Regions from separate parts of the Arthrobacter sp. KBS0703 genome, predicted to be linked through region 1. Evidence: riboswitches for the same ligand, from Rfam matches in the RefSeq annotation. Region 1 holds a riboswitch; the other holds the start of a gene.
The links. Region 1 has a riboswitch for glycine ahead of gcvP (aminomethyl-transferring glycine dehydrogenase). Riboswitches for the same ligand answer to the same signal wherever they lie in the genome.
Positions count from the first base shown of each region.

Region 2: it holds a riboswitch for glycine, as region 1 does, so the genes downstream of both, gcvP (aminomethyl-transferring glycine dehydrogenase) here and gcvP (aminomethyl-transferring glycine dehydrogenase) in region 1, are expected to answer to the same signal.

Region 1 covers NZ_MVDG02000001.1:3,123,814-3,131,754, reverse strand. Annotated here, with positions in the region: gene B1A87_RS14510 (Dps family protein) at 1-64, shown strand, start outside; gene B1A87_RS14505 (MFS transporter) at 213-1,790, opposite strand; gene B1A87_RS14500 (TetR/AcrR family transcriptional regulator) at 1,858-2,397, shown strand; glycine riboswitch at 2,501-2,599, shown strand; gene gcvP (aminomethyl-transferring glycine dehydrogenase) at 2,791-5,652, shown strand; gene gcvT (glycine cleavage system aminomethyltransferase GcvT) at 5,665-6,813, shown strand; gene gcvH (glycine cleavage system protein GcvH) at 7,329-7,712, shown strand; gene B1A87_RS14480 (L-serine ammonia-lyase) at 7,920-7,941, shown strand, end outside.
Region 2 covers NZ_MVDG02000002.1:204,293-212,233, forward strand. Annotated here, with positions in the region: gene gcvT (glycine cleavage system aminomethyltransferase GcvT) at 25-1,158, opposite strand; partial or broken gene gcvP (aminomethyl-transferring glycine dehydrogenase) at 1,198-4,061, opposite strand; glycine riboswitch at 4,218-4,315, opposite strand; gene B1A87_RS21470 (hypothetical protein) at 4,656-5,108, shown strand; gene B1A87_RS21475 (gluconokinase) at 5,128-5,697, opposite strand; partial or broken gene B1A87_RS21480 (zinc-binding dehydrogenase) at 5,792-6,294, opposite strand; gene B1A87_RS21485 (hypothetical protein) at 6,233-6,550, shown strand; gene B1A87_RS21490 (adenylate kinase) at 6,645-7,223, opposite strand; gene B1A87_RS21500 (SDR family oxidoreductase) at 7,537-7,941, opposite strand, start outside.

The DNA of each region.
Region 1 (7,941 bases):
CTGGATGGTTGGCGCCGAGAACATGAAGGCTTCGGCGAGCGTCACGCAGCCTGACGGCAAGTAGGCGGCGGCAGGCAGGCAGCGGCGGGCTGAGCTGCCGCCCGCCAGGCGTAAGGCCCCGGAGCATCTCCGGGGCCTTAAGCATGCACCCGGCGGATTGCGGCGGCCGACACCGCAGCCGCGGTGACGGCCCGCCGTCGGCCAGCGCACGCCTACTTGGCCTTGGGGACTTTCCGCAGCACGACGGCGGCAAGGGCCGCCGCTCCCGCCATCAGTACCAGCGCAATGGCCGCAGTGACGTGGACGCCGGAGTCGAACGCTGCACGGGCCGCTGCGGCGAGGGACTCGGACAGCGGCGCGGGCAGCGTTCCCGCCAGTTCCATCGCACCGGCGAGCGTTTCCCGGGCCCGGTCCGCCGAATCGGCCGGGGAGGCGTGCGTAACGGCGTCGGGCAGCATGAGGTGCCGCTGGTACGACGCCGTCAGGATCGATCCCAGAACCGCTGTCCCCAGGAGGGACCCCACTTCATAGCCGGTCTCGGAAATCGCCGCGGCCGCCCCGGACTTCTCCGGCGGGACGGCGCCCAGGATCAGGTCGTTCGAGATGGTTTCAGCGGCGCCCACGCCCAGGGCCAGGAGCAGCAGGGCCCCCAGCAGCAGCGCCGGTCCGGCCGAATGGTCGCCGAACGCCACAACGCTGTAGCCGGCCGCGCTCAGCGAGAGGCCGCCGGCCACCACGAACCCGGGCCGCACCTTCCGCACCAGCGGCACCACGAGCAGGCCCGCCGTCACTGTGGCGGTCAGCGCGGGGATCATCGCGGTCCCGGATGCCGACGGCGACATGCCCTCCAGCAGCTGCAGGTGCTGGGCGAGGAAAAGGATGAATCCGTTGAAGGAGAACAGCGCCAGTACATTCGCCGTGATGGCTGTGCTGAACACCCGGTTCCGGAACAGCGACATGTCCAAAAGCGGCGATTCCAGCCGCTGCTGGCGCCGGACAAAGAGGAAGCCCATGGCAGCGCCGAATGCGATGATGGCCAGCGGCTGCACGCCCGTACCCTCCGTGGCAAGTTCCTTGATGCCGTAAACCACCGGCACCATCGTCAGCAGGGACAGCAGGATGCTGGGCGGGTCCACGCGGCCGGGGCGGGGGTCCCTGGACTCCGGAATGAAGGAGGGGCCGAAGGCAAGCAGCGGCAGCATGATGGGCATCGCCACCAGCAGTATGGCGCCCCACCAGAACTCCTCCACGAGCCAGCCGCCGAATATCGGGCCCAGGGCGGCGCCGCCGGAGAAGCCGGCAGCCCACACCGCCACCGCCAGCCGGCGCCTGCCCGGATTCGGAAAAATGTTGCGGATCAGGGACAGCGTGGACGGCATGAGCATCGCGCCGAAGAGGCCCAGCGCAGCGCGGCCGGCAATCAGCCATTCCGCGCTCGGAGCAAATGCGGTGGCGGCCGAAACCGCGGCAAAGCCCGTGGTGCCGATGAGGAGCAGCCGGCGGCGTCCGATCCTGTCGCCCAGGCTGCCCATGGCCACCAGCAGGCCGGCCAGGACCAGGGCGTACGAGTCCACGATCCACAGCAGCTGCACGCCTGAGGGGTCCAGGCTGCGGGCGATGGCCGGCAGCGCAAACGTCAGCGCGGTGTTGTCCACGGCCACCAGGAGGACCGGGAACATGAGGAGCCCAAGGGCAATCCAGTCGCGCACACCGCCGTTGACGGGTATGGGCTGCCCGATGTCCTCGGAGGTGGTCCGGCTGTGCTTCTGGGTGGTTGAGGCGGTGGTCATGCAGTAACTATACCGTCTGGACGGTATAGTTATAAAATCGGCTGCCTGAGCAGGCATGATGGGAGCCATGGCCAGAAAACCAGTCGCGCGCGGCGCCGTCCTCGATGCCTTTGAATCGCTCCTCATTGAGGTGGGGGAGAGGGCTGCCACCCTCGACGCCGTCGCCGGCCGCGCGGGCGTCTCCAAGGGCGGGCTGCTCTATCACTTCCCGAACAAGGAAGCCCTGATCGGCGTCCTGCTGGACCGTCTGGACGAGCACGCTGAGGCGGATGCCCAGGCCATGGCAAAGGCGCCGGAAGGTGCTGCCGCCTACTTCATCAAGTCGTCAGTCTGGGCGGACACGCCGCTGGACCGGGTCATCGTGGCCGCCACGCGCCTCGCCGAGGTTGCCCACGAGGAGACCCGGCGCCGTTTCGCCCACATCCAGCAGCGCTGGCTCGCTGAGATCGCCAAAGACGTGGGTCCCGGACTCGCGAAGGCGGTGCTCTACATGGGGGACGGCCTGTATTTCAATGCCATGCTGTCGATCGGGCCGGCGGCCACTCCCGCCGAGACAGCCGCCGACGTCGAGAGCCTGCTCGGCGCGCTGGAACGGCTCCGCGGCTAGCCCCCGCCACGCCGTCCGGCCCCCGCGAGACAGTTTGCGGCCGCCTTCCGGACGTAGGAGAATAGCCCCTGTGACTGTTGTCATCGCTAATTGAATATGCCTTTGATCTGCGGCGGGAGAGTTCTGCAAGTAGGTACAAGCAGGCGCCGTAGGAGCAAATCCTCCCCAGGAATCTCTCAGGCCCATGTACCGCCGCGGCAAGGCAACTCTGGAAAGCAGCAGGCTGCCCATCTGGAATGTTCCGTAACTACCCGGAGTGTTCAGGGCATGCTGTGCTCACCGACGGTGCAAGCGGGGCTGTGCAAAAGCACGGCCGCGCGGAAACTCTCAGGTCCAATATACAGAGCGGGGAGGAACCCGAATCGATGTGGCGTACCCTGCGCCGCCTGAGTTATGGAGTTCCTTTTGACTGTCAATTCAGCCTCCACTTCCTTCGTTGACCGCCATATCGGCGCGCGCCGCGAAGCCGACGTCGACGCCATGCTCAAGGCTGTCGGCTACGACACCGTTGATGCGCTGGTTGACACGGCAGTACCCAAGGACATCCGCCAGGACTCCCCGCTGCAGCTCGCCCCGGCACTCAGCGAAGTCGAAACCCTCGCCGAGCTGCGCAAGATCGCCGCGAAGAACAAGACGGCCGTGCAGATGATCGGCCAGGGCTACTACGACACCGTCACGCCGCCGGTGATCCGCCGCAACATCCTCGAAGCCCCGGCCTGGTACACGGCGTACACCCCCTACCAGCCGGAGATCTCCCAGGGCCGGCTCGAGGCGCTGCTGAACTTCCAGACCATGGTGCAGGACCTCGTGGGACTGCCCATCGCCAACGCGTCGCTGCTGGACGAAGCGACCGCCGTGGCCGAGGCCGTGCTGATGATGCGCCGCGCCAACAAGAACAAGGAAGCCCACGACGGCAAGACCGTCCTGGACGCCGACTGCCTGCCGCAGACCATTGCGATCGTCAAGGGCCGCGCCGAAGCGCTGGGCTTCGAAGTCGAGGTTGCGGACCTCTCCAAAGGACTGCCCGACGGCGTCATCAACGGCGTGGTCCTGCAGCAGCCTGGCGTTTCCGGCCGCGTCTTCGACCACTCCGAGGTCATCGCCGCCGCCAAGGACCGCGGTGCGCTCGTGACGGTGGCTGCGGACCTCCTGTCCCTCACACTCATCACGCCTCCGGGCGAACAGGGCGCGGACATCGCCGTCGGCTCGGCGCAGCGCCTGGGCGTTCCGCTCTTCTACGGCGGCCCGCACGCTGCCTACATGGCCGTCCAGAAGGGGCTTGAGCGCTCCATGCCGGGCCGTCTGGTCGGCGTCTCCAAGGACTCGGCCGGCGTCCCCGCCTACCGCCTTGCCCTGCAGACCCGCGAGCAGCACATCCGCCGTGAAAAGGCTACGTCCAACATCTGCACCGCCCAGGCGCTGCTGGCCATCGTCGCCTCGATGTACGCCGTCTACCACGGCCCGGAAGGCCTGAAGGCGATCGCCGAAACCGCCCACGGCCACGCCAAGACCATTGCCGCCTCGTTGAAGGCCGCCGGGCTGGACGTCCTGCACACGAGCTTCTTCGACACCGTGACCGTGTCCGTTCCGGGCAAGGCCACCGGCATCATCGCCGAGGCCGAGGCACGGGGGATCAACCTCCGCAGCATCGACGCCGACACGGTGGGCATCTCCACCGATGAAACGACGACGGCGGCAATCGTCGCGGACGTTCTCGGCGCCTTCGGTGCCAAGGCCGTTGACGCGACGGACGCATTCTCCCTCGACACCGCCGTCGAACGCTCTTCCGCGTACCTGCAGCACCCGGTGTTCAACACGCACCGCTCCGAGACCCAGCTGCTCCGCTACGTGCGCCGGCTCTCCGACCGCGACCTCGCGCTGGACCGCACCATGATCCCGCTGGGCTCGTGCACCATGAAGCTGAACGCGACCGCCGAGATGGAAGCCATCTCCTGGCCGGAGTTCGCCTCGATCCACCCGTTCGCGCCGGATTCGCAGACCGAGGGCTGGCGGGAACTGATCGCCGACCTCGAGGCGCAGCTGACCGAGATCACCGGCTACGACCAGGTGTCCATCCAGCCGAACGCCGGCTCCCAGGGCGAGCTCGCGGGCCTGCTGGCCATCCGCGGCTACCACCTGTCCCGCGGCGATGCCCAGCGCAACATCTGCCTCATCCCGGCCTCGGCGCACGGCACCAACGCGGCCTCCGCGGTGCTGGCGGGCATGAAGGTTGTTGTGGTGGCCACGGCCGCCGACGGCACGATCGACCACGCGGACCTGAATGCCAAGATCGAGCTGCACAAGGACGCGCTGTCCGCCATCATGATCACCTACCCGTCCACGCACGGGGTGTACGACGCCGACGTCCGCGAGGTCTGCGACGCCATCCACGCAGCCGGCGGACAGGTCTACATCGACGGCGCCAACCTCAACGCCCTCGTGGGCCTGGCCCAGCCGGGCAAGTTCGGTGGCGACGTGTCCCACCTGAACCTGCACAAGACCTTCTGCATCCCGCACGGCGGCGGCGGACCGGGCGTGGGCCCGGTCGCGGCCAAGGCGCACCTGGCACCCTTCATGCCGGGCAACGCGGCTGATCCGGCCAACGGCGCGGACGGCACCCCCATCTCCGCCTCCAAGTACGGCTCCGCCGGCGTCCTGCCGATCTCGTGGGCCTACGTCAAGCTCATGGGCGGTGCTGGCCTGACCGACGCCACCAAGTCCGCGCTGCTCGCCGCCAACTACGTCGCGGCCAGCTTGAACGACTTCTTCCCGGTCCTGTACACCGGCGAGGGCGGGCTCGTGGCGCACGAGTGCATCCTTGACCTGCGCGCACTCACTGCCAAAACCGGCGTCACCGCCGAGGACGTTGCCAAGCGCCTGATCGACTATGGCTTCCACGCACCCACGCTGGCGTTCCCGGTGGCCGGCACGCTCATGGTTGAACCCACGGAATCCGAAGACCTGGGCGAAATCGACCGCTTCATCAAGGCCATGATTGCCATCCGGGCCGAAATCGACCAGGTGGCAAACGGTGACTTCACCGTTGAAAACAGCCCGCTGCGCAACGCGCCGCACACCGCGGCGGCGGTCATCAGCTCGGACTGGGCCCGCGAATACCCGCGCGAGCAGGCAGTCTTCCCCGTCCACTCCCTCAAGCAGGACAAGTACTTCCCGCCCGTGGGCCGTATCGACGGTGCCGCAGGGGACCGGAACCTGATCTGCTCCTGCCCGCCCATCGAAGCCTTCGAAAGCTGAGGATCCGCTCCCATGCCTGAGAACTACACAGCCCTCTACGAAGAGCACAAGAAGCTGGGTGCGTCCTTCACCGACTTCGGCGGCTGGCAAATGCCGCTCAAGTACAGCTCCGAACTGGCCGAACACCACGCGGTCCGCAAGGCCGCGGGCATCTTCGACCTCTCCCACATGGGCGAAGTCTGGGTGACCGGCCCCGGCGCGGCAGCATTCCTGGACTATGCCCTGGTGGGCAAGATTTCCGCGATGTCCGTCGGCAAGGCCAAGTACTCGCTGATCTGCAACGAGGACGGCGGCATCATTGACGACCTCATCGTGTACCGCCGGCCGGCTGCTCAGGACGGAACGGACACGTTCCTCGTGGTGCCCAATGCCGGCAACGCCAAGGTGGTGGCCGAGGCCCTCGCCCAGCGCTCCGCCGGGTTCGATGCCGTGGTCGAGGACGTCTCCGCGGCCACATCGCTGATCGCCGTCCAGGGCCCCAAGGCCGAGGAAATCCTCCTCCGCCTGGTTCCTGCCGCGCAGCACGAGCTCGTCACCGGCCTGAAGTATTACGCCGCGGTCGAGGTTCCCTTCCTTGTGGCTGGCACCGGCCAGGAGCTGCTGCTGGCCCGGACCGGGTACACCGGCGAGGACGGCTTCGAGATCTTCGTGGACAACGACGACGCCGCCGCCCTCTGGCAGGCCATCATCGCCATTGCGGATGAAGGGGAGCTGACGCCCGCCGGCCTCGCCTCGCGCGATTCGCTCCGCCTCGAAGCCGGCATGCCGCTCTACGGCAACGAACTGTCACTCGAAGGTGACCCGTTCGCCGCCGGTCTCGGTCCCGTCGTCGCGCTTTCCAAGGAAGGCGACTTCGTGGGCAAGGCAGCATTGGCCGCCAAGAAGGAAGCAGGGGCCGGCGCCACGTCGGGCCGCAAGCTCGTGGGCCTCAAGGGCCTGGGCCGCCGCGCAGGCCGCGGGCACTACCCGGTGCTCAAGGACGGCAACGTTGTTGGCGAAGTGACCTCCGGACAGCCCAGCCCCACGCTCGGGTACCCGGTGGCCATGGCCTATGTCGACGCCGAGTTCACCGAACCCGGCACCGCCCTGGACATCGACCTCCGCGGCAAGGCGGAGCCGTTCGAAGTCGTCGCACTGCCTTTCTACAAGCGCCAAAAGTAGGTCCCGTCCGCCCGGGTACCTATCGGTACCCGGGCGCCTCAGCGGTCCCGGCTCCGGGGCCGGCAGGCCCCAGTTTTCACGCGTGCTGCTCCTTCGTCGCTTTGACGCACGCTTTCGAAAACCGCGGCCAGCCAGCTCCTCGAGGGCAGGTCACCTTTTGAAAAACCGCTATGACAGGATTGCCGCCGGTTCCGGCGCCTTTGAAAGCCAAAGGTGCTGGGGATGAGCCGCCTACCGAGGGTCGGCTTCTCCTGAACCCAAAGCCACACTTTCTTCCGAGGAACCGTTGGCTTCTCGGAAAACTGTTGGCGGCCAGAACTGAAGCAGGGGATCGGCGGGTGAGGGGATTCCGGAAGCGTGCGTCTAAGGGAGCGTCGCGTCCGCTCAGCGGGCGCCGTCGCGACCGAGCACGCGGAGGAATTGCCTCATCCGCCACCCAACGGCACCGCGGTCGCCGACTAACCCAGCCACAATTGATTCAGCCCACGACTTTTCAAACGTAAAGGAAGAAACACATGGCAAAAGTTGCCCCTGAACTGCAGTACTCCGACGAACACGAGTGGGTTGCCCGCGGCGCTGGGAACGTTTTGTCCATCGGCATCTCGGCCGTGGCCACGGACGCCCTGGGCGACATTGTCTATGTTGACCTGCCCGCGGTCGGCGACACGGTCACCGCGGGGGAGACCTGCGGCGAAGTGGAGTCCACGAAGTCCGTCTCCGATCTTTATGCCCCGGTGACGGGCGAGGTCACGGAAATCAACCCGTCCGTCGTCGAGGACCCCGCGCTGATCAACAGCGATCCGTACGGTGCCGGCTGGCTGTTCAAGGTGGCAGCCGAGTCCGAGGGCCCGCTGCTCTCCGCGCAGGACTACGCCTCCAAGAACGGCGGCGAGCTGTGAGCGCAGCCCACCACCGCTACCCGGCCGCGGCCGGGCTCGCCGCGGCATAAACCGCGTAGCGTTGCTTAAGACAGGACGACGGCGCGCGGCCGCCACAAGCTGCCGCCGCCGACCGTACTGACCGATTGCGAGCCGCGACCCGCGGCGCCGCAGTCATCCGGCAGGACCATCTGCCGGACCACAGTTAGACCTAGTTAGGAACCGACAATGGCTGTTGGAGTCTTTGACC
Region 2 (7,941 bases), on a different contig from region 1:
GACAAGCTCATCCAGCGGGGCGGACTACTTTGCGCGCTTGTAGAAAGGCAGTGCGACGACTTCGAACGGCTCCGCCTTGCCGCGGAGGTCAATGTCCAGGGCGGTGCCGGGTTCGGTGAACTCGACGTCGACATAGGCCATCGCGACGGGGTAGCCCAGCGTCGGCGAGGGCTGTCCGGACGTGACTTCGCCAACAACGTTGCCATCCTTCAGGACCGGGTAGTGCCCGCGGCCTGCCCGGCGGCCCAGGCCCTTGAGGCCGACCAGCTTGCGGCCGGTGGTGGAGCCCGCGCCTGCTGCCTTGAGCTCGCTCAGTGCGGCCTTGCCGATGAAGTCCGACTCCTTGGCGAGGGAGACAACCGGGCCGAGCCCTGCGGCGTAGGGGTTGCCTTCGCGGGAGAGCTCGTTGCCGTAGAGCGGCATGCCGGCTTCGAGGCGCAGCGAGTCGCGGCAAGCCAGGCCTGCGGGAATGAGCCCGTGTCCGGCACCGGTTTCCAGCAACGCCTCCCACAGGCCCGCTGCGTCCTCGTTCGGCACGTAGATCTCGAAGCCGTCCTCGCCGGTGTACCCGGTCCGGGCCAGCAGCAGCTCCTGGGTAGTGCCGTTGACGGCGATACCTATCTCGACCGCCGCGTAGTACTTGAGCTCCGTGACCAGCGAGTGCTGCTCGGCCGGGACCAGGGTCAGCAGAATCGCCTCTGCCTTCGGCCCCTGCACGGCGATCAGGGACGTCTCTGCGGAATCGTCCTCCACCGTAACCTCGAAGCCGGCGGCCCTTTCGGCCAGTGCCGCGGCGACCACCGCGGCGTTGCCGGCGTTCGGGACCACGAGGTACTTCTCGTCGCCCCGGCGGTAGGAGATCAGGTCGTCGATGATGCCGCCGTCTTCGTGGCAGATCAGCGAGTACTTGGCCTTGCCGACGGCGACCGCTGACAGTTTGCCCGCCAGGGCGTAGTCCAGGAAAGTCGCAGCGTCCGGGCCGGTGACCCAGACTTCACCCATGTGGGAGAGGTCGAACAGGCCGGCGGCGGAGCGCACGGCGTGGTGCTCGGCCAGCTCAGAGCTGTACTTCAAGGGCATCTGCCAGCCGCCGAAGTCGGTGAAGGAGGCGCCGGCCTTCTTGTGCTCTTCGTAAAGCGCGGTGTAGTTCTCAGTCATGCGAAAATCCTTTCAATCCGGTGATTGAGCTGGTCGAAATCAGTTTTCGAATTCGGAAAGCGGCGGGCAGGAGCAGACCAGGTTGCGGTCCCCTGCCGCACCGTCGATGCGGCCCACCGGCGGGAAGTACTTGTCCTGCCTGAGAGCGGGCACGGGGAACGCGGCCTGCTCACGCGGGTACTTGCGGGCCCAGTCGGAGGAGACGACGGCGGCAGCCGTGTGCGGTGCGTTGCGCAGCGGGGAACCCTCCAGGGTGAAGTCCCCGGCGGCGACCTGCTCGATCTCGGCGTGGATGGTGATCATGGCGTCGATGAAACGGTCGATCTCCGCGAGGTCCTCGGACTCGGTGGGCTCCACCATCAGCGTCCCGGCCACGGGGAACGCCAGCGTGGGTGCGTGGAAGCCGAAGTCGATCAGCCGTTTGGCAACGTCCTCGGCCGTGACGCCGGTCCGGGCCGTCAGATCACGCAGGTCAAGGATGCACTCGTGCGCCACCAGTCCGCCTTCGCCGGTGTACAGGACCGGGAAGAACTCGTTCAGCCGGGAGGCGATGTAGTTCGCCGCCAGCAGCGCGGACTTGGTGGCCTCGGTCAGGCCTGCACCGCCCATGAGCTTCACGTAGGCCCACGAAATCGGCAGGACACCGGCGGACCCGTAACGGGAGGCGCTGATGGCGACGCCGCGCCCGGCCTCATGCGCGGCCTTGTTGGCGTCGCCCGGCATGAACGGGGCCAGGTGCGCCTTGCCGCGACCGGGCCCACGCCCGGTCCGCCGCCGCCGTGCGGGATGCAGAAGGTCTTGTGCAGGTTCAGGTGGGACACGTCGCCACCGAACTTGCCCGGCTGGGCCAGGCCCACGAGGGCGTTGAGGTTGGCGCCGTCCACGTAGACCTGTCCGCCGGCTGCGTGGATGGCGTCGCAGACCTCGCGGACGTCGGCGTCGTACACCCCGTGCGTGGACGGGTAGGTGATCATGATGGCGGACAGCGCGTCCTTGTGCAGCTCGATCTTGGCATTCAGGTCGGCATGGTCGATCGTGCCGTCGGCGGCCGTGGCCACCACAACAACCTTCATGCCCGCCAGCACCGCGGAGGCCGCGTTGGTGCCGTGCGCCGAGGCCGGGATCAGGCAGATGTTGCGCTGCTCGTCGCCGCGGGAGAGGTGGTAGCCGCGGATGGCCAGCAGGCCCGCGAGCTCGCCCTGGGAGCCGGCGTTCGGCTGGATGGACACCTGGTCGTAGCCGGTGATCTCGGTCAGCTGCGCCTCGAGGTCGGCGATCAGTTCCCGCCAGCCCTCGGTCTGCGAATCCGGCGCGAACGGGTGGATCGAGGCGAACTCCGGCCAGGAGATGGCTTCCATCTCGGCGGTGGCATTCAGCTTCATGGTGCACGAACCCAGCGGGATCATGGTGCGGTCCAGCGCGAGGTCCCGGTCGGAGAGCCTGCGGATGTAGCGCAGCAGCTGGGTCTCGGAGCGGTGCGTGTTGAACACCGGGTGCTGCAGGAATTCGGAGGAACGCAGCACCGTCTCGGGCAGCTCGAAGCCCTGGGCCGCCACCACCGGACCGGCGCCAAAGGCGACGACCACCGCGGAGAGGACCTCCGCCGTCGTGGTCTCATCGACTGACACGCCAACCGTGTCCGCGTCGATGAAACGAAGGTTGATGCCCCGGGCCTCTGCCGCGGTGATGACCTTCCGGGCCTTGCCCGGGACACGGACCGTGACGGTGTCGAAGAAGGACTCGCTCACCAGTTCGCGGCCGGCGACCTTGAGCGTGGCGGCGAGGGCTCGGGCGTTGTTGTGGACGGTCTCGGCGATCGCCTTCAGGCCCTCGGGACCGTGGTAGACGGCGTACATCGAGGAGACGATGGCCAGCAGCGCCTGGGCGGTGCAGATGTTGGACGTAGCCTTTTCACGGCGGATGTGCTGCTCGCGGGTCTGCAGGGCCAGCCGGTAGGCGGGGACGCCGGCGTTGTCCTTGGAGACGCCGACGATGCGGCCCGGGAGCGTGCGTTCCATGCCTTCGCGCACCGCCATGTAGGCAGCGTGCGGGCCGCCGAAGAACAGCGGCACCCCCAGGCGCTGCGTGGAGCCGACGGCGACGTCCGCGCCCTGTTCGCCCGGAGGCGTGATCAGGGTCAGGGCCAGGAGGTCCGCTGCCACGGTGACGAGCGCGCCGCGGTCCTTGGCCTCTGCGATCACCGCGGACTGGTCCCAGACCCGGCCGGAGACGCCGGGCTGCTGCAGGACCACGCCGTTGATGTCGCCGTCGGGCAGCCCCTGGGTCAGGTCCGCAACCTCGACCTCGAAGCCCAATGCCTCGGCGCGGCCCTTGACGATGGCGATGGTCTGCGGCAGGCAGTCGGCGTCCAGGACGGTCTTGCCGTCGCGGGCGCCAGCGTTCTGTCCGGCGGACTTGTTGGCGCGGCGCATCAGGAGCACGGCCTCGGCGACGGCGGTCGCTTCATCGAGGAGCGACGCATTGGCGACCGGGAGCGCGGTGAGGTCCTGGACCATGGTCTGGAAGTTCAGCAGCGCCTCGAGCCGGCCCTGGGAAATCTCCGGCTGATAGGGGGTGTACGCCGTGTACCAGGCCGGGGCTTCGAGGATGTTGCGGCGGATCACCGGCGGCGTGACGGTGTCGTAGTAGCCCTGGCCGATCATCTGCACGGCCGTCTTGTTCTTGGACGCCAGCTTGCGCAGCTCGGCCAGCACCTCAACTTCGCTGACGGCGGTGTCCAGGCTGAGCGGCTTTTCCTGGCGGATGGAGGCGGGGACTGCGTTGTCAACGAGGCCGTCTACGGTGTCGTAGCCGACGGCCTTGAGCATGGTGTCGATGTCTGATTGGCGGCGCGCACCGATGTGGCGGTCTGCGAACGTGGACGGGGACGATTGAACCGTCATGAGGAACTCCATAATTCAGGTGGCACAGAGTGCCACGATGATTCGGGTTCCTCCCCGCTCTGTATTGGACCTGAGAGTTTCCGCGTTGCCTGCTGTTCGCAGGCGCCACTTGCACCGTCGGTGAGCCCGGTTTCCCGGACTGCTTTCCAGAGTTGCCTTGCCGCGGCGGTACGTGGGCCTGAGAGATTCCTGGGGAGGATTTGCTCCTACGGCGCCTGCTGAACGTACCGGCAGGACTCTCCCGCCGCAGATCATAAGCTGTGCCACTGGTGGGTGACACGGCTCACACATTATCTGCTGTCCGCGCCGGATGCAAAATCTGCGTCACATGAGGCGTTGTTTTCGCCGGCAGAGGACGACGGCGGGACCTCCCACCGCTGCCTCCGACTCGCCGACGTGCGCGTCTTGTAAATGGCTATTGTCACCCAGGCAGGGAGTTAGTATTCTGCGGCCAGCCGGACATTCGGCCGCATCAGGCGGCGCCCGGAACGGCGCCGCCGTCAGGGGCTATTCCCGTAAATAAAGGCGCCCGTCACCACACTGGCCGACAACGTGGAACACAGGGTGCCACGCTTCCATTCAAGGGAGAACCTGATGTTAGGCACCAGAAGCGGCCTCGCCGTCGTCGCTCTTGCCGTTGCCCTCATGACCATAGCCGCGCCCGCGCACGCAGTCCCCGCAACGCTCGTGAGCGCGGGGCCGGGAATCCTCGTCGCCGACGGCGCCGCGGTGGATGTTCCCGTCAAATTCGTGTGCGACACCGACCCTGCCCTGATCATCGCGGTACCCGTCGTCCAACTCACCCAACGAGTCAGCGACGGACGGATCGCCGGTGGCGGCGGAAACGATCAGCTCAGCTGCACCAAGCAGGCCCAGACAGTCACCATCAGGGTGGTTCCAAACCTGATGGCGTTCAACGAAGGCGCCGCCGCTGCTTCGGTGATTCTGCAAACCTGCAGCGCGCAATTCCAGTGCTCCGCCGTCATTGTCAACACCGAAATAACGCTCGCCAAACCAGCCGGCGCGGGGCTCCCGCCCCAACGATGAATATGCCCCAACCCCAGCCTTAGGAGCCGGGCATCCCGGCCAGTTCGTCGTGCCGGGCCAGTTCCTCGTGCGGGCCAGCGGATAGTTCCAGCTGCCGGACGATTCCGTCCACCAGGGCCGCCGGTTCCTCGAGGATGTCCGCGACTATGTGGGCCTCATCGTCCGCCAGCGGTTCGAGCGTGGCCAGCTGGGAAGCGAGCAGGCTGCTGGGCATGTACTCGTGCGCCCTGCTGCTCAGCCGGCCGGAAATCGTCGCTGCCTCGCCGGACAGATGGACGAAGACGAGGTCCGGCACGAAGCTGCGCAACAGGTCGCGGTAGCTGCGCTTGAGCGCCGAGCAGGCGATGATGCGGGAGCCTGCGCCGCCTCCTGGCGTCGCCAGTGCGGCACCGATTTCGGCGAGCCACGGCGCCCGGTCGTCGTCGTCCAGCGGGATGCCGGCGGCCATCTTTGCCTTGTTGGCGGGCGGATGAAAGTCGTCTCCGTCGGAGAAGGGGACGCCCAAACGTTCCCCCAGCAGGGCGCCGATGGTCGACTTTCCACAGCCGGACACGCCCATGACAACCAGGGGCGGCAGATTCGTGTTCATGATGTTCTTCCTTGAATAGTTCCTGCCGCCCGCGGCGATGCGTGCGGCGGCGATGCGTCCTGGGGCCGTGCGTGCGGCGCCGGGTTCAGCAGCTCTATGCAAAGCTCAGCAGGACTTTGCCGGATTCGGCGGAGTTGCGGGCGACGGTGAAGGCTTCGAGGGCGTCCTGGACCGGGAATTCGTGGGTGATGACGGGTTCGATGTGCAGGGTGCCGTCGGCGAGGGCGGCGATGACGTCATCGATTTCGTCGTTGAACCGGAAGGAGCCCTTGAGGTCCAGTTCGCGGGTGATGGCCAGCGAGATCAGGACCGGCTGCGGGCCGGTGGGCAGCAGCCCGACCATCACCACGGTCCCGCCGCGGGCGGCGCCCCAATGGCGGAGGCCAGCCCGTGATGGTTCCCGGAGGACTCAATCACGACGTCGGCCTCGACGGCGGCAATCGCGTCCGCGTCGCCGGCGGCCAGGACCTCGTCCGCGCCGACCGCGGCGGCGATCTCGAGCGGTTTGGCGTGCATGTCTCTTATACACATCTAGATGTGTATAAGAGACAGCTTCAGCACCGCGACGGCCATCGCCCCGATGGGCCCGGACCCGTCGTCCGAGGACTTGCTCCCCTCGGGTGTGCCCCCTGAGCAGCATCTTGCGGCAATTGGCCGGCTCAAGTCCGAGCTGGCCGCGCTTGAGCAGACAAAGGCAGCGCTTAAGGGAAAGCGGCTGAACCTCCTGGCCGCGGCACGCCGGCTCGGAGTCCTGGATGACTACGAACTCGCGGCCCTGAGCGGACTGCAGCGCGAGACCATCCGGAAGATGACGTGGGGCTTTCAGCCTGATTCAGGGGTCATCCCGGCGTAGCAGTCGTACGGCGGGAACGGACGACGGCGGGACCTCCCGCCGTCGTCCGTTTGCGTTTAGCTCCTGGCCACACACGGTTTCCCGTGGTGCAGGATCACCGCCTGCCGGCGAGGGGAGCCGTGGCGATGGCGTCCAGCACCCTGTTGGTGACTTCATCGATGCCGCCGGCGCCGTCGACCCGGGTCAGCGCACCGCGCTCGGCGTACTTGGCCACAACAGCCTCGGTCTGCTCGTGGTACAGGTCCAGCCGGTGCCGGATGACGGCTTCGTTGTCGTCGCTGCGCCCGGTGTCCTTGGCGCGGCCCAGGAGGCGGGTCACCAGCTCCTCGTCATCGGCGGTCAGCTGCAGTACGACGTCGAGCTGTTGCCCGCCTTGGGCCAGGGCTTCGTCCAGGTAGTCGACCTGGCAGGCCGTGCGCGGGTAGCCGTCCAGCAGGAAGCCGTTCTCGACGTCGTCCTCGCTGAGGCGGCTGCGCACCATCTCGTTCGTGACGCTGTCGGGGACGAAGTCACCGGCGTCCATGTATTTCCTGGCTTCGATGCCAAGAGGCGTTCCGCCCTTCACATGGGCGCGGAAGATGTCGCCCGTGGAGATCGCTACGACGCCGAGGCGCTCCGAAATGCGCTCCGCCTGCGTCCCTTTTCCGGAACCGGGCGGCCCGATAATCAACATTCTTGTCATTCGAGTAACCCTTCGTTGTGCCGCTACTGAAAGCGCGCTGCCGTCTCCAGCCGGGCCCTGGAAGAGCCCGGGCCTGTTTCCGAGTGCCGGCCAGCCCCATGCTAGGGCGTCAAAGGTTGCGACCAGGATGCATGCGGCGGCATTTGACGGCGGGACGCGGGCCGGAATCAGGCCGGCTCGAGGTGTCAGGCCTGGTCAGTCGGCATGATCCACAGCTCGCCGATGGAGGCACGCCGGGGCCGCGTGACCATGTAGGCAACGCCGTCAGCGACGTCCTCCGGTGCGAGGACCTTTGTCTACTGCGTCAGGCGTCCTCGTGCGCGAGGTTGCTCGACAGTTCGCGGTGGGCGTCGGCCTGCTCCTTGAGAGCGGCGGCCCGGGTTTCGAATACTCCGACGGCGTCTGCGCCGGCGGCGAAGCGCAGCGGCGGCTCATCCAGCTCGGCCAGCTGAATCAGCGCGTCGGCGAGCTTGGCCGGGTCGCCGCCCTGCTGCCCGTCCATGCTTTGCCAGGCGGCCACTGTCTGCGCGGTGCGCTCGGCGTAGTCCCCGATGGTGGATTCGGCGTAGCTGGTGGATTCCGGGGTGAGCAGCTCAGTGCGGAAGAACCCGGGTTCCACGATCATGGTGCGGATGCCGAACGGCGCGACCTCGGCGGCCAGGGATTCCGCCCAGCCCTCGACGCCGAACTTCGACGCGGCGTAGGCGCT